Regions from separate parts of the Streptomyces sp. NBC_00691 genome, predicted to be linked through region 3. Evidence: riboswitches for the same ligand, from Rfam matches in the RefSeq annotation. Region 3 holds a riboswitch; each other region holds the start of a gene.
The links. Region 3 has a riboswitch for cyclic di-AMP ahead of OG392_RS19540 (M23 family metallopeptidase). Riboswitches for the same ligand answer to the same signal wherever they lie in the genome.

Region 1: linked by a shared signal. The riboswitch ahead of OG392_RS15005 (transglycosylase family protein) and the one ahead of OG392_RS19540 (M23 family metallopeptidase) in region 3 are both predicted to bind cyclic di-AMP.
Region 2: linked by a shared signal. The riboswitch ahead of OG392_RS27345 (M23 family metallopeptidase) and the one ahead of OG392_RS19540 (M23 family metallopeptidase) in region 3 are both predicted to bind cyclic di-AMP.

What each region holds. Positions count from the first base shown of each region.
Region 1 covers NZ_CP109007.1:3,344,977-3,352,653, forward strand. The annotation lists gene OG392_RS14975 (cyclopropane-fatty-acyl-phospholipid synthase family protein) at 1-60, opposite strand, end outside; gene OG392_RS14980 (NAD(P)/FAD-dependent oxidoreductase) at 272-1,651, opposite strand; gene OG392_RS14985 (Ppx/GppA phosphatase family protein) at 2,022-2,936, opposite strand; gene OG392_RS14990 (DUF501 domain-containing protein) at 2,933-3,484, opposite strand; gene OG392_RS14995 (FtsB family cell division protein) at 3,518-3,988, opposite strand; gene eno (phosphopyruvate hydratase) at 4,090-5,376, opposite strand; gene OG392_RS15005 (transglycosylase family protein) at 5,732-6,448, opposite strand; cyclic di-AMP (ydaO/yuaA leader) riboswitch at 6,452-6,625, opposite strand; gene OG392_RS15010 (LysM peptidoglycan-binding domain-containing protein) at 6,884-7,677, opposite strand, start outside.
Region 2 covers NZ_CP109007.1:6,036,619-6,044,295, reverse strand. The annotation lists gene OG392_RS27360 (bifunctional acetate--CoA ligase family protein/GNAT family N-acetyltransferase) at 1-2,794, opposite strand, end outside; gene OG392_RS27355 (HPr family phosphocarrier protein) at 3,038-3,319, shown strand; gene OG392_RS27350 (GntR family transcriptional regulator) at 3,465-4,148, opposite strand; gene OG392_RS27345 (M23 family metallopeptidase) at 4,361-5,131, opposite strand; cyclic di-AMP (ydaO/yuaA leader) riboswitch at 5,144-5,309, opposite strand; gene OG392_RS27340 (M16 family metallopeptidase) at 5,510-6,877, opposite strand; gene OG392_RS27335 (M16 family metallopeptidase) at 6,904-7,677, opposite strand, start outside.
Region 3 covers NZ_CP109007.1:4,316,787-4,324,463, forward strand. The annotation lists gene OG392_RS19535 (PP2C family protein-serine/threonine phosphatase) at 1-823, shown strand, start outside; cyclic di-AMP (ydaO/yuaA leader) riboswitch at 1,058-1,204, shown strand; gene OG392_RS19540 (M23 family metallopeptidase) at 1,216-2,364, shown strand; gene OG392_RS19545 (aldo/keto reductase) at 2,507-3,454, shown strand; gene OG392_RS19550 (PrsW family intramembrane metalloprotease) at 3,553-4,881, opposite strand; gene trmB (tRNA (guanosine(46)-N7)-methyltransferase TrmB) at 4,948-5,751, opposite strand; gene lhgO (L-2-hydroxyglutarate oxidase) at 5,798-6,982, opposite strand; gene OG392_RS19565 (MFS transporter) at 7,106-7,677, opposite strand, start outside.

The DNA of each region.
Region 1 (7,677 bases), 970 kb from region 3:
GAGCGGTCCGCCCAGCAGCTCCTCGGCGAGAGTCGTCAGCCGCGACGCGGCGTCGGCCATGGTGCACACCTCCGTGATCTCGTGCCCCAGAAATGCTCGTCACCAAGGGAACACCGTCCGTAGGCGTTTGCAGTCCCGGCACAGCGCAATCAGTCGGCAAAACACGCGAAGGGCCGTCCGCACCACGGATGGCGGACGGCCCTTTTACGGCCTTGCGTGTACTGCTGGTACCGCGTGTACTGCTTGGTCCTGCGTGTCCTGCTGGTCCCGCTTAGGAGGCCTTGGCCTTCTCCTGCGCCGGGGCGGCCGGCGCGGGGGCGGGCTTGGCCGCCTCGTAGAACTCCTCGCGCGGCGTCTCCATGGCGCCGAGGGAGACCACCTCGCGCTTGAGGAACATCGCGAGGGTCCAGTCGGCGAAGACGCGGATCTTGCGGTTCCAGGTCGGCATCGCCATGCCGTGGTAGCCACGGTGCATGTACCAGGCGAGACGGCCCTTGAGCTTGATCTTCACCTTGCCCATGACGATCATCGCGACGCCCTTGTGCAGGCCGAGGCCGGCGACGGCGCCCTTGTTGGCGTGGCTGTACTCGGCCTGCGGGAAGCCGCGCATGCCGGCCACCACGTTGTCGCCGAGGACCTTGGCCTGGCGCAGGGCGTGCTGGGCGTTCGGCGGGCACCAGGCGTTCGGGTTGCCCGCCTTGCGGCCGACCATGTCCGGGACCTGGGCGTTGTCGCCCGCGGCCCAGGCGTAGTCGAGGCCGTTGATCTGGAGCTTCTCGTTGCAGTCCACGTGGCCGCGGGGGCCGAGCGGCAGACCGAAGCGGGAGAGCGCCGGGTTCGGCTTCACGCCGGCGGTCCACACGATCGTGTTGGAGTCGACCTCGAGGCCGTTCTTCAGCACGACGTGGCCGTCGACGCAGGAGTCCATGGAGGTCTCGAGGTAGATCTCGATCCCGCGGCTCTCCAGGTGCTCCTTGCCGTACTGGCCGAGCTTGGGGCCCACCTCGGGGAGGATCTTGTCGGCCGCGTCGACCAGGACGAAGCGCATGTCCTCGCGCGACACGTTCTGGTAGTACTTCGCGGCGTCCCGGGCCAGGTCCTCGACCTCGCCGATGGTCTCCGCGCCGGCGAAGCCGCCGCCCACGAAGACGAAGGTCAGCGCCTTGCGGCGGACCTCCTCGTCGGTGGTCGAGTCAGCCTTGTCGAGCTGCTCGAGGACGTGGTTGCGCAGGCCGATGGCCTCCTCGATGCCCTTCATGCCGATGCCCTGCTCGGCGAGGCCGGGGATCGGGAAGGTGCGGGAGACGGCGCCCATCGCGATGACGAGGTAGTCGAAAGGCAGCTCGTACGCCTCGCCGACGAGCGGCGCGATCGTGGCGACCTTGCGGTCCTGGTCGATGGTGGTGACCCGGCCGGTGAGCACCTCGGCTCCGCGCACGACGCGTCGCAGCGGGACGACGACGTGGCGCGGCGAGATGCTGCCGGCGGCGGCTTCGGGGAGGAAGGGCTGGTAGGTCATGTACGACCGCGGGTCGACGACCGTGACGGTCGCCTCCGCGTAGCGCATCTTCTTGAGGATGCGCCGAGCTGCGTACAGGCCTACGTACCCGCCGCCTACTACGAGGATCCTGGGACGCTCCGTGGTGCTCATGAGATCGAGTATCCACCCCTCCTGAGGGGGGTGCTCGTGCGCCCCTTCACAAGGTCTCCGGACACCTCTGCTACACTCCGCCGCCCACGTGATCCATGTCATGGTGCTGCAAAGGAACCGGGGTGCATGGGCGAACGTTGTTCACCCCTTGTGAACTGGCCCGGAGAGCCTCCGTTAACGCTGAACCAGGGCACCCGTTCACACGATGGAAACAACGAGCGGATCGGCCCCCGCGCCTGCGAAAGGGCCCTGGGGCGCCACCCGGAGGGCCCAAAGACCCCCCTCGGACGCCACCAGGGCCCTTTTCCTTGTGAAGAACTTCACGAACTTTCCCGGCGACATGGCGTCGGCGGGCGTCGATAGGTGCCCACTATGCGACGGATAGGGCGATCCCATCGAGGATGTCGTGCTCGCTGACGACGACCTCGCGGGCCCCGACCCGCTCGACGATCTCCCTGAGGACGATCGCGCCGGCGATGATCACGTCGACCCGGCCGGGGTGGATGACGGGGATCGCGGCTCGCTCGGCGTGCGTGGAGGCGAGCAGCCGGTCGGTGACCTCGGCGACCTGGGCGGCGGAGATCCGGGCGTGGTGGATCTTCTCGGAGTCGTACTCCGGGAGCCCGAGGGCGATGGCGGCGACCGTGGTGACCGATCCGGCGAGCCCGACGAGGGTCTCGGCGGTGCCGATCGGGACGGTCTCCGCGGCCAGGTCGAGCGCGGCCCGGACGTCGGCGCGGATCGCGTCGGCCTCCCCGGCGGTCGGCGGGTCGTTCCGGACGTGCCGCTCGGTGAGCCGGACGCAGCCGATGTCGACGGAGCGGGCGGCCTCGACGTGCCGGTTGCCGACCACGAACTCGGTCGAGCCGCCGCCGATGTCCACGACGAGACGGCGGTCGTCGCCGTGCAGCTCGCCGGTGGCGCCGGTGAAGGAGAACGCGGCCTCCTGGTCGCCGGTGATCACCTCGGGCTCGACGCCGAGGATCTCCACGACCCCGTTCACGAAGTCCGCGCGGTTCTCGGCGTCGCGGGAGGCGGAGGTGGCGACGAAGCGGAGCCTCTCGGCGCCGAGCTCCTTGATGACCTCGGCGTACGCGCGGCAGGCGGCGAAGGTCCGCTCCAGGGCCTCGGGGGCGAGCCGGCCGGTCTTGTCGACGCCCTGCCCGAGCCGGACGATCGTCATCCGCCGGTCCAGCTCGATCAGGTCACCCGTCTCCGGGTGGACGTCGGCGACGAGGAGGCGGATGGAGTTCGTACCGCAGTCGATTCCGGCGACCCGGGTCACGCGGCCCCCTCCTTCTTCTCCTCGTCCTTGTCCCCGCACGGCGTGACGCAGGCGCCCTTGGCCCACCACTCCGGCAGCATCGCGAGCGCCTCGTCGCCGAACGGGTTCACGCCCGGTCCGGCGGCCAGCGAGTGGCCGACGAGGACGTGCAGGCACTTCACGCGGTCCGGCATGCCGCCGGCGCTCGGGAAGCCCTCCAGGACCTCGATCGCGTCACGGCGCGCGATGTAGTCCTCGTGCGCGGCCCGGTAGGCGGCGGCGAGCTCCGGGTCGGTGGCGAGCCGGGCCTGCATCTCCTTCATGACCCCGTTGGCCTCCAGGGTCCCGATGGCCGAGGCCGCCCGGGGGCAGGTCAGGTAGTACGTGGTCGGGAACGGCGTGCCGTCGGGGAGCCGGGGCGCGGTCTCGACGACGTCCGGGTTGCCGCACGGGCAGCGGTGCGCGATCGCGCGCAGGCCGCGGGGCGGGCGGCCGAGCTGGAGCTCGAAGGCGGCGATGTCCCGCTCGGTGGGCTCGGTGCGTTCGGTCTGCGGAGGGGGCGTTTCCATGTCTGCCTTGCTCGTCTTGGTGCGGAGGAGGGGTCAGGGGCGGTCGGCGTGGTCGACGCCGTCCCAGAGGTTGTCGTACCAGGGGCGGTCCGCCGCGCCCTGGTCGCCGCGGGGCCGTTGCTCCGCGTCGGGGTCGTTCACGGTGAAGCCCGTCTCGCCGGGCAGCACGTAGTGGAGGTGCTCGCGGGCGAGGCGGCGGACGTAGGCCGGGTCCTGGAGGCGGGCCTTCTCGTCCCTGAGTTCCTCGACCCGGCGGGCGGCCTCCGCGGTCCTGCGCTCCTGCTCGGCGATCTCGCCCTGCTGGGAGACGTAGCTCCGCATCGGGTAGGCGAGCGCCACGACGAGGGAGCAGACGACCAGGGCGAGGAAGGCCGCGCGGCCGGTGAGCCGGGAGCGGCGGGCCTGGCGGCGGGTCTGGGAGCGGTAGACACGGGCGGCGGTCTGCTCGCCGAGCAGTCTGATCCGGGTCGCGGTGGAGAACCGGTCCCGGTCCTTCGCGGCCATGTCGTGTCGCCTCCCCTGTTCACGCGGACGTCCCCGCACACGGTACGGGACCGAGTACGGGGACGTACGGAAGCTGCCCTGCGGAGGGGCTCAGCCGTTGATCAGCCCTTGAAGCGCGGGAAGGCGCTGCGGCCGGCGTAGACCGCGGCGTCGTCGAGGATCTCCTCGATGCGCAGCAGCTGGTTGTACTTGGCGACGCGGTCCGAGCGGGCCGGGGCGCCGGTCTTGATCTGGCCGCAGTTCACGGCGACCGCGAGGTCGGCGATGGTGACGTCCTCGGTCTCGCCGGAGCGGTGGGACATCATGCACTTGAAGCCGTTGCGCTGGGCGAGTTCGACGGCGTCGAGGGTCTCGGTCAGCGAACCGATCTGGTTGACCTTGACCAGGAGGGCGTTCGCGGTGCCCTCCTCGATGCCGCGGGCCAGGCGCTCCGGGTTGGTGACGAAGAGGTCGTCGCCGACGATCTGGACCTTGGTGCCCAGCTTGTCGGTGAGGACCTTCCAGCCGGCCCAGTCGTCCTCGTACAGCGGGTCCTCGATGGAGACCATCGGGTACGCGGAGACGAGCTCCTCGTAGTACTCGGTCATCTCGGCGGCCGAGCGGGACTTGCCCTCGAACTCGTACTTGCCGTCCTTGTAGAACTCGGACGCGGCCACGTCGAGCGCGAGCGCGACGTCGGAGCCCGGGGTGTAGCCGGCCTCCTTGATGGCCTCGACGATGAGGTCGAGGGCGGCGCGGTTCGACTCGAGGTTCGGCGCGAAGCCGCCCTCGTCGCCGAGGCCGGTGGAGAGGCCCTTGCGCTTCAGGACGGCCTTGAGGGTGTGGTAGATCTCGGCGCCCCAGCGGAGGGCCTCGGAGAAGGACTCCGCGCCGATCGGGGCGATCATGAACTCCTGGATGTCCACGTTGGAGTCGGCGTGCGACCCACCGTTGAGGATGTTCATCATCGGAACGGGCAGCAGGTGCGCGTTCGGGCCGCCGAGGTAGCGGAAGAGCGGGAGGTCCGAGGCCTCGGACGCGGCGTGCGCGACGGCGAGGGAGACACCGAGGATGGCGTTGGCGCCGAGGGAGCCCTTGTTCTCGGTGGCGTCCAGGTCGAACATGGCCTGGTCGATCAGGCGCTGCTCGGTGGCGTCGTAGCCGACGAGCTCCGGGCCGATCTGCTCGATGACGGCGAGGACGGCCTTCTCGACACCCTTGCCCAGGTAGCGGTTCGGGTCACCGTCGCGAAGCTCGATGGCCTCGAACGCACCGGTGGAGGCGCCGGACGGAACAGCAGCACGACCGGTGCTGCCGTCGTCGAGGCCGACCTCGACCTCGACCGTGGGGTTGCCTCGGGAGTCCAGGATTTCCCGGGCTACGACGACGTCGATGGACGGCACGAGCATCTCCTTTTTGGGATGTGACGCTGGATGTGACGCAAGGTCGGTGCAGGGTCGCTTGGCCTTGCGACAAGAGCCTAACCGGCTCGGGGGCTCCGGCCAGCCGGGCGCCCGCCCCCTGGGACGAAAAAGGACCCAAGGGCAGGCATCTCGGGACGAAGGGCCTCAGATCTACCGGCCGGTAACCACGTGGACCGTCCGGTTCCGCCGCGGGCCCCTCCCCTTGTCTCTCCGTACGCCCCCGGAAACGGGGGAACCCCGGCCCGACGCGCACGGGGGATGGGCGCGTCGGGCCGGGGTGGTCACCGCGGGAGGGTCGGAGGGGCCGCGCGAGCCGCCGGACTCACGCGGACCGCCGGGCTCACTTCAGGTGAAGCTGCTGGCCCGGGTAGATCAGGTCGGCGTTCTCGACGACGCCCTTGTTCAGCTCGAAGAGCTCGGCCCAGCCGCCCTTGACGCCGTGCGCCTGGGCGATCTTGCTGAGCGTGTCGCCGGTGACGACCTTGTACTCGCCGTCGCCCTTCTTGACCTTCTTGCCGGTCGGGGTGGTGACGGTCTTCTTCGCGGCGGCCTGCGGGGCGGCCTGCTGCTGCGTGGCCTTCTTCGGGGCCTGGCGCTGCTCGCTGCGAGTGGTCGGCTGCTCGGCCTTCCGCTCCTGCTGGGTGCTCTGCTTCGGCGCGCTCTCGACGGCACCGGTGCTCGGCGAGGCGCCGGAGAGGCCCACACCACAGGACGGCCAGGCGCCCTTGCCCTGGCCCGCGAGGACCTTCTCGGCGACGGCGATCTGCTGGGACTTCGACGCCTGGTCGGCGGTCGAGGCGTAGGCGGTGCCGCCGTACGCGGCCCAGGTGGAGGCCGAGAACTGCAGGCCGCCGTAGTAGCCGTTGCCCGTGTTGATGGACCAGTTGCCACCGGACTCGCACGCGGCGACGGTGTCCCACTCGGAGACCGAGGCGGCCGAGGCGGTGCCCGCGGTCATCAGCGGGGCGGCCACGGCGACGCCGGTGACGCCGACGAGCGTGACGACCTGGGTCGCCTTGGAGGGACGACGGTGTTTGCCCTTGCCGGAAAACAGCATGGAGATTCTCCTCACCGACGCCTACGAGGTGAGCTGTCGGGTTCGGGCCAATGAGTTGCCCGGCCACGTGTCCTAGCACGTGGCTTCACCCCAAGCCGATCGTCGGCCGTCTGTCTCAACGGCCGGGGCCGGCACTTACCTTGGGTCCCCCGCTCCTGCCTTCGGCGCTTACGCGACGACAATTCCCATCGGCCGACGGCAGGATTCGGCGTTTCGGTCGACGGGGCCCGCGGTGGCGAGCGGTGATGACCGTAGACACAGACCCACCGGAAGTTCAAAGAGGCGTATTGCGGAAATATCGCCCCTACTTGCCTTCCGGCGGGGGGTGTTTATGCAGGTGAGAGGTGACAGAAGCAAAGTTTGCGGGCGTGACACGCCAGTTGGGACGAAGAGACCCATGTCTCACTTGCCCAGAACCGGACATACGCCCCCGAATCACTTCGCCGACGCGGTCGAACCGTTCGTCAGGTCGAGGGCCTGACCAGGGAGGATGAGGTCCGGATCGAGGCCCACCGTCTGCCGGTTGGCGTCATAGAGGGCGGCCCAGCCTCCGGGGAGTTCGTTCTCCTGTGCAATGTCGGACAGATTGTCGCCCGGCTGCACGAGGTAAGCGCCCGACTTGCCCTGACTGTCCGTTGCGTCCGATTCCTTCGGAGCGTCAGTCGACGACTCCTCCAGGGGGTTTTCGGTGAGCTTGTTGTCCGATGAAGCATGTCTGCCGGAATCGGCAGAACTGTCCGGCTTGCCGGTTTCCTCCGGAGCGGCATCGCCCCGGTGCTTCCCGGTTCCGGGAGTGGCCGACGACGTGTCATCCGTCGGGCCGCCCGGCGCGGTGGCATCCGGCCCGGTGGGCGTACCGGGCGTAACCGGCGTAAGGGACTCATCGGGCGCGCCGGGGGTGGTGGGCACGGTCGGGTGGCCCGGGTCGGTCGACACGGAGGGGCTCGTCGGGGTGGTCGGCGAGACGGGAGCGGTCGGCGAGACGGGCGCGGTGGGCGAAGCCGACTCCGTGGCCTTCTCCGCCTCCTTGAACTCCTTGGACCCCTTCGCCTCCTCCGAGGACCCCTCGGAGGTCCCGGGAAGACCGGTGGTCCAGTTCGACTCGGGAACAGGCCCCGTGGGGGCCTTGGGGACGCTCGCGGGGCCGGGGTCCACGCCCGGCGACGTGCCGTCGTTCGTCAGACCGGCGATCGGCGCGCAGGTGGCCCACTCGGTGGAGCCCTTGGCGA
Region 2 (7,677 bases), 1.7 Mb from region 3:
CGAGGCCGAAGGAGAGGACGGCGCCGACGGCGGGGTCGATGGCGGAGCGGACGACGGTGTCGACCCCCCGGGGCACCATCGCCTGGACGACCGGCTGGAGCTCCTCGGGCTTGCCGAGGGCCGCGGTCAGCTCGGAGTAGGCCGTACGGAGCTGTTCCTCGGACGCGAGATCGAGCCGTACGCCCCCGAGGTCGGGGCGGTGGCGGAGGTGGGGCGCGGTCGTCTTGAGGGCGACCGGGTAGCCGAGCCGGCCGGCGGCCTCGACGGCGGCGTCGGGGGTGGGCGCGGGCTGCGTGGGCAGGGCGGCGATGCCGTACCGGGCGAGCAGCTCCCCCGCCTGCGCGGTGTCGAGTGTCACACCGCGCGGGTCGGCGTCGCCGGCGCCGAGGACCCGCTCGATCAGCGCGGCGGCCCCCGCCTCGTCGATGTCGTCGTACTCGGGCACCCGGCCGGGGTCGGCGGCCTGCCGCCGCCACTGCCCGTACCGCACGGCCTCGGCCAGCGCCCGCACGGCCCGTTCGGCGGCGGGGTAGGAGGGGATGGTGGCGGGCGGGACGGCGACGGGCGCGGCGGCCGGGTCACCGTCGGCGGCCTCGACGCCGGACGCGGAGGCCTGGTGCTCGTCGGCGGGGACCGCCCCGGGGCCGGTCGCGAAGGCCTGTGCCGCCGCGGCCGGGGTCGTCCCCTGGTCGCCCGGAGCGGACACGATGCCGCCGCCCGTTCCCGGGCCGGACGGTCCGGGACCCGCGGTCCGGGCCTCTGGCCGGAGGCCGAGGGGTCCGGACCCTGGCCGGCCACTGGGCGCGGCCGGGGGCCGGGTCGGCCCGGCCACCGGGCCGGCGGGGAGTCCGGCTGCCGGCCGGGATCCCGGAGCGGCGGCGGCCCCGCCCCGTCCCGGTGCCGCCGGGCGCGTGCTCGTGGCGACCGCGAGGGCCTCCGCGAGGCCGCCCATCTCGACGTGGACGACGACGACGGGCTTCGTGGGGGCCTGGGCGGAGGCGACGGCCTCGCGGAGAGAGGCCGCGAGGACCTCTCCGTCGCCGAACTCGGTGGCGCCGTTCTCGCCGACCCACGGGATCGCGTTCACGACGACCGCGTCGGAGGTCTCGTCCGCGAGCGCCGCCACGAGGGCGTCCCGGAAGTCCGCCGGTTCCGCCGCCGTGGTGAGGTCGAGCGGCCGCAGCGGGCGCAGCCCCTCCGTCAGGCAGGCGTCGTACGTGAGGAGGCCGAGGGACTCGGAGTTGCCGAGGATCGCGACCCGGGGCCCGGCGGGCAGCGGCTGCGCGGCGAGCAGCAGTCCGGCGTCCACCAGCTCGGTGACCGTGTCGACGCGGATGACGCCGGCCTGGCGGAGCAGCGCGGAGACCGTGGCGTGCGGGATGCGGGTGACGGGCACACGGTGTCCGGGCGGCGCGCTGCCGCTGTGCCGTGCGCCCTTGACGACGACGACCGGCTTGACGGCGGCGGTGCGGCGCGCGAGCCGGGTGAACTTCCGGGGGTTGCCGATCGACTCCAGGTAGAGCAGGACGACGTCGGTGCCGGGATCGTCGTACCAGTGCTGGAGGAAGTCGTTGCCGGAGACGTCGGCGCGGTTGCCGGCCGAGATGAAGGAGGAGAGCCCGGCGCCCCTCCGGTGCAGTCCGGCGAGGAGGGCGATGCCGATGGCGCCGGACTGGGTGAAGAGCCCGATCCGCCCGGCGGCGGGCATCTGCGGGGCGAGGGAGGCGTTGAGCCGGACGTCGGCGGCCGTGTTGATGATCCCGAAGGCGTTGGGCCCGATGATCCGCATGCCGTACGAGCGGGCCTGGCGGACCAGCTGGCGCTGCCGCTCGCGCCCGTCGGCGCCGCTCTCGGCGTATCCGGCGGAGAGCACGACCAGTCCCTGGACGCCGTGCTCGCCGCAGTCGGCGACGACCTCAGGCACCCGTTCGGCGGGGACGGCGACGATCGCGAGGTCGACGGGCTCGCCGATGGCGGCGACGGAGGGGTGGGCGGGGACGCCGTCGAACGTGACGGACCCGTCGTTCTCGGCGAGCGCCGCGTTGACCGCGTACACGCGTCCGGTGAACCCGGCCCCGAGGAGGTTGCGCAGGACGGTGCGGCCGACTCCGCCCGGCGCGCGTCCGGCGCCGACGACGGCGACGGACCGGGGGGTGAGGAGGCGCTGTACGGAGCGGGCCTCGGCCCGCTGCTCCCGCGCGCGCTGCACGGCGAGGGAGCGGTCGGTGGGTTCGAGGTCGAGGTGGAGCCGGACGGATCCGTCCTCGAAGCTGCGCTTCTGGGTGTAGCCGGCGTCCGTGAACACCTTGATCATCTTGTTGTTGGCGGGGAGCACCTCGGCGGCGAAGCGGCGGATGTCCCGCTCGCGCGCGACGGCCGCGATGTGTTCGAGCAGGGCGGAGGCGACACCGCGTCCCTGGTGGGCGTCCTGGACGAGGAAGGCGACCTCGGCCTCGTCGGCCGGGGCGGAGGCGGGCAGGCCCCGGTCGTCGATCCGGTCGTAGCGCACGGTGGCGATGAACTCGCCGCCCACGGTCGCCGCGAGGCCGACCCGGTCCACGAAGTCGTGGTGGGTGAAGCGGTGCACGTCCTTGGCGGACAGCCGAGGGTAGGGGGCGAAGAAGCGGTAGTACTTCGACTCGTCCGATACCTGCTCGTAGAAGCTGACGAGGCGGTCGGCGTCGTCGGCCGTGATGGGCCGGATGCGCGCGGTGCCGCCGTCGCGGAGCACCACGTCCGCTTCCCAGTGGTCGGGGTAGTCGTGCTCCGGCAGCTGGTCCGACGCGCTCTGCATGGGGTCAGCCTACGGCCGCGGCGCGGTGGTGGCACGGGTCGCGCCGGGGCGACGGCACGGGCCGCGACACGGGGGCGACACCGCTCGCGCGGCGGGGGTCCGCCGTGCAAGGTAGGGAGCACGCCGGGCACGGCGAGGGAGGGCCGAACGGCGGTCCGATCCGGGCCGAAGGTCGGCGCGAGCACGTGGCAGCACGTGAGAGACTGGTCTAGACAACCCGCTTGAGACTTGAAGGGCAACACCATGGCTGAGCGCCGCGTCAACGTCGGCTGGGCCGAGGGCCTGCACGCCCGCCCCGCGTCCATCTTCGTCCGTGCCGCCACGGCTTCCGGCGTTCCGGTGACGATCGCCAAGTCCGACGGCACCCCGGTGAACGCCGCCTCCATGCTCGCGGTGCTCGGCCTGGGCGCGCAGGGCGGCGAGGAGATCGTCCTCGCTTCGGAGGCCGACGGCGCCGAGGCCGCTCTGGACCGTCTGGCGAAGCTCGTCGCCGAGGGCCTGGACGAGCTTCCCGAGACCGTCTGACCCGGGGTCGACACCCCTCAGCACACCGAAAGGCCGTGCCCGCCGGAATTCCGGAGGTCACGGCCTTTCGCTTTTCCGGCACCCTCTTTCAGGGCAGCACGAAGCGGCGGCATCGAATTCCTATTCCATGTATACGATGCGTGCGTTAATTCCGGGAACTCGCCGTGTTGACTGCGTGTTGCGAAACCCTCACACGGGAACGGTCCGGCCTCTTGAGGCGGTGCAGCGACTGCGAGCGCTCTGCGTGCTGCGCGGTCAGCGCCCGCGCCCGCTCGGCGTCACCGCGCGCCACGGCGTCCACGATCGCGCCGTGCTCGGCCCAGGCGTCCACCGGCCGCTCGGGCTGGTCGACCGCGTACATCCAGGCGATCTTGTGCCGCAGCTGGGTCAGCAGCGCCGTCAGGGCCGGACTCCCGGAAGCCTGCGCGAGCGTCTCGTGGAACCAGCCGCCGAGTGATCGCAGGTCCTCGCCCTGCCCGCGCCTGGCCCGCTCCTGCCCCAGCCTGACCAGGCCGCGCAGCACCTTGAGATGGGCCTCCGTGCGCCGCTGGGCGGCGCGGGCAGCCCCCAGCGGTTCGAGCAGCGCCCGCATGTCCAGCAGATCGGCGGCCTCCTGCTCGGTGGGCTCGGCGACATGCGCCCCGGCGTGGCGGCGGGAGACGACGAAGCCCTCGGACTCCAGGGTGCGCAGGGCCTCGCGGACCGGGACGCGGGAGACCCCGTACCGGCGGGCCAGCTGGTCCTCGGTCAGCCGACTGCCCCGCTCGTAGACGCCGGAGACGATGTCGTCCCGGATCGCCGTGCATACCGAGTGCGCGGGAATGCGCATGTCCGACCTCCGCCTTGGTCCGCGCGAGTCAATTCCGACGGCGCCTGTTCTGCGCCCGATCTGCGACTCTATTGCAGCGCGCCGGAATTTCCGATGCCCCGACGGAATATCGGTGTGCAGCGACAGACGAAAAGCCCCGGCTCTGTACGAGCCGGGGCTTTTGCGAGGGAGGGGCGGGACGACCGCCGGCCCCGCGCGAGGGGCGTCCTGGATCAGACGTTGACGCCGCGGGCGCGGAGGTACGCGACCGGGTTGATGTCGGAGCCGTACTCGGCGGTCGTCCGGGCCTCGAAGTGGAGGTGCGGGCCGGTCGAGTTGCCGGTCGAGCCCGAGATGCCGATCCGCTCACCCGGCTCGACGCTCTGGCCGACGTAGACCCCGATGGAGGAGAGGTGACCGTACTGGGTGTACGTGCCGTCGTTCATCCGGATGACGATGTTGTTGCCGTACGCGCCGCCCCAGCCGGCCTCGACGACGGTGCCCGAGCCGACGGAGACGACGCTGCTGCCGTAGGCGGCGTGGAAGTCGATGCCGGAGTGACTGCCGGAGGACCAGAGCGAGCCGCCGGTCTTGTAACCGGTGGACACGTACGAGCCCTCGACGGGCAGCTGGAAGGAGGCCAGACGACGGCGCTCGGCCTCACGGGCCGCGCGCTGCTCGGCCTCGCGGATCTCCTTGGCGCGGGCCTCGGCCTTGCGCTTCGCCTCGGCCTTGGCCTTCGCCTTGGCGGCGACCTCGAAGGCCTCCTGCTCCTGGGCGGCGGCCTGGGCGGCGATCCGCTCGGCGAGGTCGTCCTCGGTGATCACCTTGGTGATACCGGTGTCCTCGGGAGAGCGGTGGTCCGTGTCGGCGGCGAGCGCCGGGGAAGCGAGGGTTCCGATGACGCCGGTGGTGGCGAGCGTCGCCGCGCCGGCGAAGCCCACGCCGCGGCGCGCCATCCGGCTCGGAGCACGATGCTTCCCGGTGGCACGGGTGAACGCCATGTAGGGGCTGATCCTTTCCTTCCCTCTCGCCTACCGGGTTAGCTGACGGGTTCGGAGCAGGAAGGTCTCCTACGAGCCCCTCCGTACGAGACGAAGGCGCCCGATTCACCCCAGGGACTACGTGTGGGTCCCCGGCTCCCCAGGCTCGCGCCTGACGGGGACTCGGCGATGTCTGTCCGATGCCGCGGGTGCGGCACGTGCAACTGACGAACAGACGGCCTGACGCTATGCGGATCGTCTTTCAATCACCAACCGGACACGCATTTTGTAAGACATGCCACAGGGCATACAACCATCCTTAATCTCAATACGGACAAACAGGAGGACCCCGACGAACCATGTCGTCGGGGTCCTCCGTCGCCGTGCCGGCGGCCTGAATCAGCCGGTCACGACGGTCACTTCACCGATCCCGAGCGCGCGCACCGGCTCCGCGATCTGCGCCGCGTCGCCGACGAGCACGGTGACGAGCCGGTCCACGGGGAAGGCGCTGACCACGGCCGCGGTCGCCTCGACCGTGCCGGTCTCGGCCAGCCGGGCGTACAACTGGGCCTGGTAGTCGTCCGGGAGGTGCTGCTCGACCTGGTCGGAGAGCGTCCCGGCGACGGAGGCGGCGGTCTCGTACTTGAGCGGCGCGACGCCCACCAGGTTCTGCACGGCCGTCTCCCGCTCGGCGTCGGTGAGACCCTCCGCGGCCAGCGTCCGCAGCACCTTCCACAGGTCGTCAAGAGCCGGACCGGTGTTGGGCGTGTCGATGGAACCGCTGATGGCGAGCATCGAGGCGCCGTTCCCCCGGCCGTCCGAGCGGAGCACCTGCCCGAAGGCACGCACGCCGTACGTGTAGCCCTTCTCCTCGCGCAGGACCCGGTCGAGCCGCGAGGTGAGGGTGCCGCCGAGGCAGTACGTGCCCAGGACCTGGGCCGGCCAGACGCTGTCGTGGCGGTCGGGTCCGACCCGGCCGATCAGCAACTGGGTCTGGACGGCCCCGGGACGGTCCACGATGACGACCCTTCCGGTGTCGTCGGCGGTGATCGGCGGCATCGGGAGCGCCTCGGCCGGCTCACCGGTCCAGGCGCCCAGGGTCTCGGCGAGGACCTTGTCCAGGTCGACGCCCGTGAGGTCGCCGACGACCACGGCGGTGGCCGTGGCGGGCCGGACGTACGCCTCGTAGAAGGCGCGGACCGCGGCGGCGTCGATCGCCTCGACGGTCTCCTCGGTGCCCTGGCGCGGCCGGGACATCCGGGCCTCGGCCGGGAACAGCTCCTTGGAGAGCTGCTTGGCGGCGCGGCGGCCCGGGTTGGCCGTCTCGTGCGGGATCTCGTCGAGGCGGTTGCGCACCAGGCGCTCGACCTCGGTCTCGAGGAACGCCGGCGCGATCAGGGCCTCGGAGACCAGACCGAGCGCCTTGGGCAGCCGGGAGACGGGAACCTCCAGGGAGACCCGCACGCCCGGGTGGTCGGCGTGCGCGTCGAGCGTGGCGCCGCAGCGCTCCAGCTCGGCCGCGAACTCCTCGGCGCTCTGCTGGTCCGTGCCCTCGAAGAGCGCGCGGGCCATGATGGTGGCGACGCCGTCGAGCCCGGCGGGCTCGGCGTCCAGCGGGGCCGGCAGGAAGATCTCCACGGCCACGACCTGCTGGCCGGGGCGGTGACTGGTGAGGACCGTCAGGCCGTTGTCCAGGGCGCCGCGGTCCGGGGCCGGGAAGGCCCAGGGGCGGGCGACGCCGGGCGTCGGCTGCGGGTGGAAGTCCATGCTCGTCAAAGACGCGGCGGCGTCGGTCACTGGTCCGCTCCCTCTTCCTCGTCGTCGCCGTCGGCGGTGTCGCTCTGTTCGGTCGCCAGGGGCTCGTAGACCAGCACCGCGCGGTTGTCGGGGCGCAGGGTGGCCGCGGCCACGGCCCGCACCTCGTCGGCGGTGACCGCGAGGACGCGGTCGACGGCGGTCAGCGCGAGCTGCGGGTCGCCGAACAGGACGGCGAACCGGCACAGTTCGTCGGCGCGGCCCGCGACGGTGCCGAGCCGGTCCAGCCACTCGCGCTCCAACTGGGCCTGCGCGCGCTCCATCTCCTCGGGCGTGGGGCCCTCGGCGGCGAACCGGGCGAGCTCCTCGTCGACGGCCGCCTCGATCTGCGGGACCTCGACGCCTCCGGAGGTCTTGACGTCGAGCCAGCCGAGCGAGGGCGCGCCGGCCAGCCGCAGCATGCCGAAGCCCGCGGCTACGGCCGTACGGTCACGGCGGACCAGACGGTTGTGCAGCCGGGAGGACTCGCCGCCGCCGAGGACCGTCAGGGCCAGGTCGGCGGCGTCGCACGCGCGCGTGCCGTCGTGCGGCAGCCGGTAGGCGGCCATCAGCGCGCGGGCCGGGACCTCCTCCTCGACGACCTCGCGCAGCTGCTCGCCGATGACCTCGGGAAGGCCGCCGGAGCGCGGCGCGGGCTTGCCGTCGTGGCCCGGGATGGAGCCGAAGTACTTCTCGACCCAGGCGAGGGTCTCCTCCGGGTCGATGTCGCCGACGACCGAGAGCACGGCGTTGTTCGGGGCGTAGTACGTGCG
Region 3 (7,677 bases):
CGCCTCGGCGCGGGTCATCGCGGAGACCGCGCAGAAGGCGGTGCTCCCGACGCCCGCCGAGCGGATCGGCGGACTGCAGTGCGCGGCGCGGTACGAGGCGGCGCAGGCGGACGCGTTCATCGGCGGCGACCTGTTCGCCGTCCAGGACACCCCCTACGGGGTACGGCTCGTGGTCGGCGACGTCCGCGGCAAGGGCATGGACGCGGTCGAGGCCGTCGCCGTCGTCATCGGGGCGTTCCGGGAGGCGGCCGAGCAGGAGCGGACCCTGGAGGGCGTGGCACAGCGGCTCGAACGGGCCCTCGCCCGGGAGGGCACCCGCCGGCACGGGCTCGACGCCTTCGAGGGGTTCACCACGGCCGTCCTCGCCGAGATCCCGCGCGGTGACGGGAGCGGCACCTTCGACGGGTTCGTACGGGTCGTCAACCGCGGGCACCCGCCTCCGCTGATGCTGTACACGGACGGGCGCCTGGACACGCTGGAGCCGGGCGAGGCGGCGCTGCCGCTCGGGATGGGCGATCTGGCGGCGTGGCCGGACCGGGCCGAGGCGCGGCCGTACCCGCCGGGCGCGACGCTGCTCTTCTACACCGACGGTCTCTCGGAGGCGCGGAACGCCGAGGGTGTCTTCTACGACCCGGGGAAACGGCTCGCCGGGCGGATCTTCCCCGGGCCCGAGGAACTCCTCGACGCTCTCGTGGACGACGTACGGCTGCACACCGGAGGCGGGTCGACCGACGACATGGCGCTGCTCGCGGTGAGCCGTCCCGCGACGGGGCAGCCGGAGCGGCGTCGGACCATGCCCGTGGTGCCGCAGGGCAGGCCCTGAGGGCCCCGCGGCGGGTCCGGTCACCGGCCGTAGTCGCGAGGTGTCACTGCGATAACAATTGACATAACGTCAGATCGCGAGGGTTTCGGCGTCCCTTACTGAAGGGGGGTCAACTCGGACCATTCCCTCCCAATTCAATGAATGATCAAGAGGAACGGCTTGGAATCGGGACCCCGTGTCTATTAACGTTCGATAACGCAGCGCGGTCGTCCCAGCCGTCGCAAGAGGCGGCACCGTGCGCACGCGCCGAATCCTGAAAAGGAACCGGGGAACCACTACTTGGGGTGAATCGGGCCCTTCGCACTCGTGCGACCGTGCCCGTAGGAGACCTTCCTGCTCCGAACCCGTCAGCTAACCCGGTAGGCGAGAAGGAAGGAAAGGAGCGCGCCTTCGTGGCGTCCAACACTCCCGCACCCGAAGCCCCCTTCGATGCCTTCGGTGGTGGTGCGGGTCCTGCCGCCCCGGACACCGAGTGGAACCCCACCGAGGGATCCCTCCGCTCCGGCGGCCGCCACCGTGTCGTCAAGCAGCGCTCCAACTTCGCCCGTTCCTCCACCGTCCTCGGCGTCGGTGTGATCGCGGCCGTCGGTGCGGGCGGCCTCGCCACCGCGCAGGAGAAGCCCCCGGTGGCCATATCGCTCCCGGACCTTCCCGACCTCAACCTGCCGGACGCCCACGACCTGCCCGGCGTCGGCGACCTCCTCCCCGAGGAGACCCACGAGACGGTCAGCGCAGACCGCGCCAACCCGAACCCGCTCACCGTCGCCACGTACGCCACCCTCGACGACGAGCAGGGCACGCACACCCCGCGGATGACGCAGGCCGGCCTGGTCACCCAGGACGGCCCGGCCGCGCAGTCCGCGCCCGGCGCCCACGACGCGGGCGAGGCCCTGCGCGCCCGCATCCTCCAGCAGGCCGAGCAGCAGCAGGCCTCCGCCGACGCAGCCGACAAGGCCGCGGCGGAGAAGGCGGCGGCCGAGAAGGCTTCGGCGGAGGCCGTGGCCAAGGCCGACGCCGCGGAGAAGGCGGCCGCCGAGGCGAAGGCCAAGGCCGAGGCGGAGGCCAAGGCGAAGGCGGAAGCCGAGGCCAAGGCGAAGGCCGAGGCGGCGGCCGAGGCCGAGCGCCTCGCCAAGCTGGCCGCGAGCTACTCGCTGCCGCTCTCCTCCTACAGCCTCAGCGCCACCTACATGCAGTCCGGCTCGATGTGGTCCTCCGGCTACCACACCGGCCTCGACTTCGCGGCCCCCACCGGCACCCCGCTCAAGGCGGTCCACGGCGCCACCGTCAAGTCGGCCGGCTGGTCCGGCTCGTACGGCTACCGCGTCGTCCTGGAGCTCTCGGACGGCACCGAGATCTGGTACGCCCACATGTCGTCCATGACCGTCTCCGCGGGCCAGACCGTGGGCACCGGCGAGACGATCGGCCGCGTCGGTGCCACCGGCAACGTGACCGGCGCCCACCTCCACATGGAGGTGCACACGCCCGGCGGCTCCGGCCTCGACCCGGCGGAGTGGCTGCGCTCCAAGGGCCTGACCCTCTGACCCCTCCACCCGCCCCGAGAACCGACGGAACGGTCCTGAGGGAACGTGCCTGAGGGAACGGCCCCGGCGGACGGCCCCGGACGGCGCCCACGGGAACGGCCCTCACGGAATAGCGCCGGCGGCGCGGACGGTTGTCTCGACCATGACGACTCTCCGCCCGCTGGGCAGCTCCGATCTGCATGTCTTCCCGCTCGCCCTGGGTGGCAACGTCTTCGGCTGGACCGCCGACGAGGCCCAGTCCTTCGCCGTCCTCGACGCCTACACCGCCGCCGGCGGCAACTTCGTCGACTCCGCCGACGTCTACTCGGCCTGGGCCGAGGGCAACGAGGGCGGCGAGTCCGAGACCGTCATCGGCCGCTGGCTCGCCTCGCGCGGCAATCGCGCCGAGGTCGTCGTGGCCACCAAGGTCGGCGCCCACCCCCACTTCAAGGGACTGTCCGCCACCACGATCAAGGCGGCCGCCGAGGAGTCGCTGCGCCGCCTCGGCACCGACTACATCGACCTGTACTACACGCACTTCGACGACGAGTCCGTCCCCGTCGAGGAGATCGTCACCGCCCTCGACCGGCTGGTGAAGGACGGCACCGTACGGGCCGTCGCCGCCTCCAACATCTCCCCCGAGCGACTGCGCGCCTCACTCGACTTCGCCGAGTCCGAGGGCCTCGCCCGTTACGTGGCCCTCCAGCCGCACTACAACCTGGTCTCCCGCGACACCTACGAAGGCCCCCTCCTGGAGACCGTCGAGAAGGCCGGGCTCTCCGCCGTCCCGTACTACGGCCTCGCCTCCGGCTTCCTCACCGGCAAGTACCGCCCCGGCACCACCGTCGACAGCGCCCGCGCCGCCGGGGCCGGCGGGCACCTCGACACCGAGCGGGGCCGGGCCGTGCTCTCCGCGCTCGACACGGTCGCCGAGGCGCACGGCGCGGAACTCGCCACCGTCGCCCTCGCCTGGCTCGCCTCCCGCCCGACCGTCGCGGCGCCGATCGCCTCGGCGCGTACGGTCGAGCAGGTCCCGGCGCTGGTCGCGGCGGCGGAACTCACGCTCACGGACGCGGAGCTGGCACTCCTGACCCAGGCGTCGGCCGGCTAGGGCCTGTCGGCACACTCCCGTCTGCCCCGCGACGCCTGGCACTCCCTCTGCCGCCCCTCGGCTCCTGCCCGACCCGTGAGAGCCGTGCAAGAGACGCTCTAGCTCCGGTACGGGTTGAAGCCGTCGTAGTCCAGGTACTGCGGCGGCGCCCAGACCTGGCCCGTGGCCCGCGCCGCGTACGTGAGCGCGGGCGACGCGACCGCCCGGCGCTGCCACAGATGGTGCAGCAACTCCTGCTCCCGGGCCGGGAAGTCTGGCCCCGCCGTCCCCCGGCGGGCCCGGTCCCGAAGGAACGCCAGGGTTGTCGCGAAGGACTCGTACTCACCGACGGCCCGCGCCGCGGCCTGCCCGTACGTCCGGGCGGCGAAGGAGCGGGCCAGCTGGCGGGCGCGCATCGAGGAGAGCGCGAGCGGCTCGGCGGGGGAGAGCCACCCGGCCGCCGCGTACGCCGGGAGCTCGCCGGATATCGTGCGCAGCTCGCGCTGCCGGCTCCAGACCGCGAGCCAGGTCAGCAGACCGAAGGCCGGGACCATGAGCGCCCCGTACACCGCGTAGAAGGCCAGCGGGCCGCCGAAGGTGGCCGAGCCGTTCCAGGCGGCGTGCAGGCCCATGGCGAGCAGCAGCCCGGCGAACGGCAGCAGCACCCGGCGCAGACGCCTGCCGCGCGGCGCGAGGGCGGCGAAGCCGAAGCCGATGCCGGTGAGCACGGTGAAGAGCGGATGCGCGAACGGCGACATCACGACCCGGACGAAGAAGGTCGCGGCGGTCACCGAACCGAGGCCGGTGGCGCCGAACTCCTGGTCCTCGCCGAAGGCGTTGCCGAGGTAGAGGATGTTCTCGGTGAAGGCGAAGCCGGTCGCGGTGAACCCGGCGACCACGACCCCGTCGACGAGCCCGCCGAAGTGCCTCCTGCGGAAGAGGAACAGCAGCAGGATCGCGGCGGCCTTCGCGGTCTCCTCCACCACGGGTGCGACGACGGTCGCGCCCAGGGTGTCCGCCGAGGTGGGATCGGCGGTGGCCGTCGCGATCCAGCGGACCGCGAAGGAGTTCGCCAGGATCGCGACGAGCGCGGCGGCGAAGGCGCCCCAGGCGAACGCGAAGAGCTGGTTCTTCCACGGACGGGGCTCGACCCGGTCGAGCCACCGGAACGCCGCCATCAGCAGCGGTACGGGAAGCACGGCGAGGCCCAGACCGACGAGGAAGCCCTCGGTGCCGGTCTGCTCCCGGACCAGCCCGAGGATGAACAGCGCGCAGATCGCGAGCACGGTGACGAGAGCGACGGCCCGGACCAGCCGGCTGCGCCAGAAGTGCCGGCGGGGCCGGTAGCGCCACTGGGACCGGTCGGCGGCGGCCGGGAACGCCGGCTCCTCGGTGTCCCGGTGGGGGACGGGAGCGGCACCGGCTTCGGTGGGGTCGGGGAAGGACACGTGAGCGACCCTAACGACCGCCACCGACACCGGGAAAAGGGTTAAGCCCGGTGCGAAGGCCCCGGGTCACTTCCTCCGGAAGAGGAGATCGTTCACGACGTGGCCCTTGTCGAGCCCCTGCCCCTCGAAACGGGTGAGCGGCCGGAAGTCGGGCCGCGGCGCGAAACCGCCGTCCGCCTGGGTGTTCTCGAAGTCGGGATGCGCCGAGAGCACCTCCAGCATCTGCTCGGCGTACGACTCCCAGTCGGTGGCGCAGTGCAGCACGCCGCCGGGCTTGAGCCGGGTCGCGAGGAGGCTGAGGAACTCGGGCTGGATGAGACGCCGCTTGTGGTGGCGGGCCTTCGGCCACGGGTCCGGGAAGTAGACGCGGCAGCCGTCGAGGGAGTCCTTGTCGAGCATCTCGCGGAGCAGGATGATCGCGTCGCCGTTGGCCACCCGGACGTTGGTCATGCCGTTCCGGTCGGCGAGACCGAGGAGATTGCCCTGACCGGGAGTGTGGACGTCGACCGCGAGGATGCCGGTGCCGGGGTCGGCGGCGGCCATCTGCGCGGTCGCCTCGCCCATGCCGAAGCCGATCTCGAGGACGACGGGAAGCCCGTCGAACATCTCGCCGAGGTCGAGGACCCGCTTGCCGTCGATGTCGAGACCCCAGTCGGGCCACCGCTTGAGCAGGGCCTCGGCCTGACCGGTGGTGACACGGCTGCGCCGCGGCTGGAAACTGCGGATCCGCCGCTCGTGATGAGACCCGGCGGGATCGGGCAGGGGCCCCTCACCGGGCGCGAACCGCTGACTGCCCCGCTGCGAGACGGGACGGACGGTCTCGGCGGGGTCGGCGGTGGGACGCGCGGAGTTCTCTGGCTGCTCAGACACAATGCCCCAATCCTACGGCGAACCCCGCCGCCCGCCGGGCGGTGGGCTACAGCCGCGCCAGCGCCCTCCCCGCCACCTCTCGGCCGATCGGCAGGGACGCCGTCGCCGCGGGCGAAGGCGCGTTCAGCACGTGGACCGTCCGCGGGGCCTCCCGGATCAGGAAGTCGTCGACCAGCGTCCCGTCCCGCAGCACCGCCTGCGCCCGCACTCCCGCGTCCGCCCGTCTCAGGTCCGACTCCGACACCACCGGCAGCAGTCGCCGTACCGCCTCCGTGAAGGCCCGCTTCGACACCGACCGCCGCAGCTCACCGGCTCCGTACCGCCAGTGCGCCCGGGCGATCGCCCACGAGCCGGGCCACGCGAGCGTGCCGGCGAGTTCGCGCGGGCGGACGACGGACCAGCCGTACCCCTCGCGGGCGAGCGCCGGGACCGCGTTCGGCCCGATGTGGACGCCGCCGTCGATGCCCCGCGTCAGATGCACCCCGAGGAACGGGAAGGCCGGGTCCGGCACCGGGTAGACGAGGCCCCGCACGAGAGAGGGGTCCCGCAGCTCGTAGTACTCCCCCCGGAAGGGCACGATCCGCATGCCCGGGTCGTCGCCCGCGAGACGCGCGATCCGGTCGCAGTGCAGCCCCGCGCAGTTGACCAGGACCCGCGCCCGCACCACGCGGCCGTCCGCCGTGCGGACGGCGACGCCCCAGGGCCGCCGGTCGATGACGGTGACCTCCGCCCCGTAGAGGATCCGGGCCCGGGAGGATTCGGCGAGCCGCCGGGACACCGCCCCGTAGTCGCAGATGCCGGTCGTGCCGACGTGGATCGCGGCCAGGCCCCGCACCCGGGGCTCGTACTCGCTGATCTGGGCGGGGCCGAGCTCGCGCACCGGGATGCCGTTCTCCCTGCCGCGCTGCACGAGCGCGTGCAGCCGGGGCAGCTCCTCGCGCGAGGTGGCGACGACGAGCTTGCCCGTCACCTCGTACGGAATGTCCCACTCCGCACAGAACTTGACCATTTCGGCCGCGCCCTCGACCGCGAAGCGCGCCTTGAGCGACCCCGGCCGGTAGTAGATCCCGCTGTGGATCACCCCGCTGTTGCGCCCGGTCTGGTGGCTCGCGAGCGCGTGCTCCTTCTCCAGGACGGTGACCCGGGTGCCGGGAGCGGCGCGCGTCAGGGCGTACGCCGTCGACAGACCGACGATCCCGCCGCCGATCACCAGCACGTCACAGTCAAACACCAGCGCCACCTCCCACCCCCGATAGTGCACTGGCCCACTGACAATCCCGTGAAACCTCGCGCGACGTCACGAGACGCAGGTCACGCCCGTCGCGTCGGGGGCGACGAGCGGCGCCCCCGCTCCTCACGCCGGTGTGACGAGCAGCGGCCTGGCCCGCTCCCGCAGTTCCATGACCCGGGGCTCGTCCCCGTACGGCTCCAGCCGGTGCAGCAGATCCCGTACGTACTCCGTGGTCCGCGCCGACGAGATCCGCCCCGCCACCTCCACCGCGCGCGTGCCGGCCGCGCAGGCGGCGTCCAGATTGCCCGATTCCAGTTCGGCGACGGCGGAGACCACGAGGCGCAGCCCGTGCGAGCGGACGAACTCCTCCGTCGGCCGTGAGAGCGCCTGCTCGGTGAAGCGGCGCACCTCGCGGGGCGCCTTCAGGTCGCTGTAGCACTCGGCGGCGTCGGCGCAGAACCGGTCGTACGAGTAGAAGCCCAGCCAGGTCGGGTCTCCGTCGCCCTCCCGGGAGCGCTCCAGCCAGCCCTCGGCGGACTTGAGCGCGGCCGCCGCGGCGCCCCCGTCGCCGGCCTTCGCGTGCGCGCGTGCCTCGACCAGCCGGAAGAAGGACATGGTGCGAGCGGTGGCGAGCCCCCGGTTCCGTTCGAGCGCGGCCTGGGCGAGGTCGACACCCTCGTCGGCGAAGCCCCGGT